One region of the Sporosarcina sp. Y352 genome, then DNA from elsewhere that is predicted to be linked to it. Evidence: riboswitches for the same ligand, from Rfam matches in the RefSeq annotation. Region 1 holds a riboswitch; the other holds the start of a gene.

Region 1 (2,204 bases):
AATGCCTCAGGGTAAATGGCTTTCGCTAAATCTTCAAGTCCGTCAGCTAGACGCGGGCCTGTGCGGCTAGTGATATTCTCTTTAACTTGAATAACAGCTTCTTCCTGAATAGCCGTAATAGAATCAAAACCTGGACGTGCATAAACATCTGCGACGGCCGTTTCGATGTAGTCATATAACACAATAATCACATCTGGATTGCGGTTGACGATTTCTTCCGAATCTATCATGAACCAACCTTCTTGATCGGCCGCGATATTTTCCGCGCCAATCATTTCAAGCATTTGATCCATGAATGTATTTTTACCTGGTGTGTAAATTTCCGGAGCTGGTGATGTTTCAACGAAAACTGTCTTTCTATTTTCGACGTTTGCTGTCTTCGCTATCACTTCTTCGACTTTCGCTTTCATGTCCTTAACGATTTTTTCTGCTTCCACTGTTTTTCCAGTCGCTTTACCAATTGTTTCAATCGTCGTATAAGTTTCATCAAAGTTTAATGCATTTTTCACAACAAAAACAGTGATTCCTGCATCACGGATTTGTTGCAGTCCTTCCTCGCCCATTCCAAGTCCTGATTCATGTGCAAAAACGATTTCAGGTTTCATCGAAACGATTTTTTCGACGTTGAATTCCTGGCCGCCGATTTTCTCTTTTTCAAGTACTTCTTCGGGATAATCATCGTAGTCGTTGACGCCGACGATTTCATCAGCAAGACCAAGTCCAAATAATATTTCTGTATTGCTTGGCATCATCGAAACGATTGTTGCCGGTGCTTTTTCAAGTGTGATTTCATTGCCAACCGCGTCCGTTAGTGTCATTGGAAAATCAGCTTTAACCTCTTCCGCATTCGGTGTTTCGTCCACTTTCGGCTTATCTTCTGTCGCAGTCTCTCCGCATGCTGCTAGCAGGAATACTGCAAAGACAGCCGTCAATCCCAATTGCCAAATCTTCTTCATGTTGTTTTCCTCCTGTTTTTTGCCAAATAAAAATCCCCCGCAATTGCTACGGAGGAATAAGCTGAGTAAAAATCTGGACGCACAAAGACGCCGATTTTCACCAATCCTATCCTCGTAGGGTACGTGTGATCCATAAAGGCAGGTCTCCTGGCTCGTGTTCAAGGCTTGTCGCGTCTTCCCGGATTTTTCCAGTGACTCATTGCGACTTGCTCACACTTACAGTGGCGGGACCGCGCCGGCATTGAACCGGCTTCCCTTTTAACCCCATCTTTTAAACGGGGCACCTTTATGTTTGGTATGTATTTTTTGTTCAAAATTCAGTATACTACATTTTTTTGCCTGTCGGTAGCATAACTTGTCGATATTCGGGCAACTCAGGGGGTTTTTGTCCATTACAAAAACCGCCACACCAAAGAGGCAATAACTTCTTTGGTGTGGCGGTCATATTGAAAGTTAAGGAACGTCTGGACGGCGCCCTGCGCTTTTGTGTATTACATTTTCTCCGGTGCAGAAACACCAATCAGTTTCAATGCGTTAGCAATCGTTGTGCGTGTGACTGTGATTAGCGCTAGTCGGGCTTCCGATAATTCACGATTATCCGGATCCAACACTTTTTCTGCATTGTAGAAACTATGGAAAGTCGCGGCTAGTTCCTGGATGAACGTAGCAACACGGTGTGGTGAACGGATTCTTGCCGCGTCACTGATAACTTGTGGGAAGTCCCCAATTTTCTTCAGCAATTCCAATTCTTTTTCAGCTTGCAATAAAGATACATGCTCAACAGAAGCAGACATTCCATTTTCTTCAGCCTGACGTAAAATCGATGATATCCGTGCATGCGCATATTGTGCGTAGTACACAGGGTTTTCATTGGACTGGGAGATGGCAAGGTCGAGGTCGAAATCCATCTGTGAGTCGCCCGAACGCATTGCAAAGAAGTACCGGACCGCATCCAAGCCAACTTCTTCAACCAGTTCACGCAACGTCACTGCTTTCCCTGTACGCTTGCTCATTTTGAATTTTTCGCCATCTTTATACAATTGAACCATTTGTACGACGCCGACTTCGAGTGTGTCGTCACCGTAGCCAAGTGCTTCGATTGCCGCTTTCATCCGCGGAATATAACCGTGGTGATCTGCGCCCCAAATATTGATAAGTTTATCAAATCCACGGAACAATTTGTCTTCATGGTACGCGATATCCGGTGTCAAATATGTGTAAGTACCATCGTTTTTAATGAGTACACGG
Region 2 (2,204 bases), 100 kb from region 1:
AAAATTGCACGCCAAGAGCTTGGGCCAATCCGGCACCGCCATCGGAAGTACCCGAATCACCACATCCAATTAGGATTTGGTCAACCCCAAAGTCTAGCGCAGAAAGAATCAGCTCCCCAACACCATATGTAGTTGTTTGTAACGGATCCCTTCGATCACGTGGTACTAACTTCAATCCGGCAACCGCTGCCATTTCAATTACAGCTGTCCTCTTACCGTTCTCAACAAAAATTCCGAAATGGCTTACGATTTTTTCACCAATTGGACCGGTCACTTCACGATATATGATTTCTCCATCTTTCAAGCGTACAATGGTTTTTGCAAAACCTTCTCCGCCATCAATCATCGGCACAACCTCGACATCAACGTCCCGATTAAAACGCTTTGCACCCCGCTCCATCGCGGAAGCAACTTCTTCTGCATCCAAACATTCTTTAAATCCCGACGGTACCATAACAATCTTCATTTCATATTCCTCCTCGAAAGTCTTTGTTAATTAGTAATCTACCAACATAGAACGAGAATGCTCTGTGAGGATAGTTAGAAAACGATGAGAGAATCTGAGATTGATTTTTCAATTATTAAAAAGTCCTAATCAGTTCCATTACCAAAAAACGTTACACATTATAAAACTGAACAAACGAAGTAACGACCGGGAAATCATCAAACTGTTCTTTGCCTATTGAATTTTAAAACACAACATGTTAGGGTGTAATAAGAGTTCGAGACACTACATATAGTATTTAACGATGGAATGGTACCGATATCGGTTTAAAAGGGAATCCGGAAAATCCGGAGCTGTCCCCGCAACTGTAAGCGCAGACGACCGCCGAAAGAGCCACTGTGGAGAAATTACATGGGAAGGCTGGGCAGGGAGAGTGAAGCGTGAGCCAGGAGACCTGCCTTCCATCGTCAAGCGACACTTTCTTCGGGGGTTGAGAGGTGGAAGCGAACGGGATACCGTCCGTCTACCTTCTATACTCGGAGATTAGTAGCGTGTGGTCCCATTCTGTTTCCTATAAAAAACCCATGAGCGATGGCTCTACCGAAAAGGTGGAGCTATCGTTTTTTTGTGTCTATACAATCATGAAAGGAGACAATAATGATGACAACTAAAGTGATGAGAACCGATATGGACAGGCTACTTGATGAGTTACAAAATGAGTTTGGAAGAGAGGAATTATGGCCATTGCTTATCGCAAGTGAGCGATGGTACCTGAAATACCCTGAGGGGGCTGCATCAGAATGGGCCAAGGCAATGACGTTAGAATCACTGAGCAATATGGACGAGGCATCGTCGTATTGGACGTTCGTAGCTGCACGAATTCATCTGCGTGATGTCTACAACCGTCAGGAACTGCGACGGGGGGCAAAGGTCTACACAGACTTCGCAGGACATGTTGCCCGGCTTGTCGATAAAGGGTTATATACTTCTACGTTAACGCAGAAATATTCAAAAGAAGATCTCATCATTCTGGGTAATCTCATTGAACCGGAACGGGATAAATTATTTACATATATCGGATTAAAAACGCTTATGGACCGATATGCGGCTGTTGATTTTAATAAACAATCAGTTGAACTTCCCCAGGAGCGTTGGCTTATTATTGCGATGACACTGATGCAGGATGAGATGGAGAACCGGCTCGAAAAAGTTGCTGAATCGTATTGGGCTATGAGCAATTTGTATATGACAGTTGCCACACCGACATTGTCGAATGCCGGTAAACCACATGGTCAATTATCGAGTTGTTTCATCGATTCAGTCGATGATTCTTTGCAAGGTATCTACGACAGTAATACGGACATTGCTAACTTGTCTAAATATGGCGGTGGCATCGGTGTATATATGGGGAAGGTTCGGAGTCGCGGTTCTTCTATCCGCGGATTTAAAGGTGCTTCGAGCGGTGTACTTCCATGGATTAAACAGTTGAACAACACAGCCGTTAGCGTAGATCAATTGGGTCAACGGCAAGGTGCTATCGCTGTCTATCTCGATGTTTGGCACAAAGACATCTTCACGTTCCTAGATCTTAAACTAAATAATGGGGATGAACGGTTGCGTGCGCATGATATTTTCACGGGTGTCTGTCTCCCTGATATCTATATGGAACAAGTCGATGCGCGGGGAGAGTGGCATCTGTTCGATCCGCATGAAGTTCGAACAATCATGGGGTATTCCCTTGAGGACTTCTACGACGAAA

Evidence for each region. Region 1 has a riboswitch for cobalamin ahead of AC1TO6_RS08430 (ABC transporter substrate-binding protein). Riboswitches for the same ligand answer to the same signal wherever they lie in the genome.
Region 2: it holds a riboswitch for cobalamin, as region 1 does, so the genes downstream of both, AC1TO6_RS08950 (ribonucleoside-diphosphate reductase subunit alpha) here and AC1TO6_RS08430 (ABC transporter substrate-binding protein) in region 1, are expected to answer to the same signal.

Annotation. Positions count from the first base shown of each region.
Region 1 is NZ_JBXCJE010000004.1:179,542-181,745, forward strand. Features, by position in the region: gene AC1TO6_RS08430 (ABC transporter substrate-binding protein) at 1-956, opposite strand, end outside; cobalamin riboswitch at 1,077-1,259, opposite strand; gene argS (arginine--tRNA ligase) at 1,448-2,204, opposite strand, start outside.
Region 2 is NZ_JBXCJE010000004.1:282,838-285,041, reverse strand. Features, by position in the region: gene AC1TO6_RS08955 (glycerate kinase family protein) at 1-466, opposite strand, end outside; cobalamin riboswitch at 738-921, shown strand; gene AC1TO6_RS08950 (ribonucleoside-diphosphate reductase subunit alpha) at 1,106-2,204, shown strand, end outside.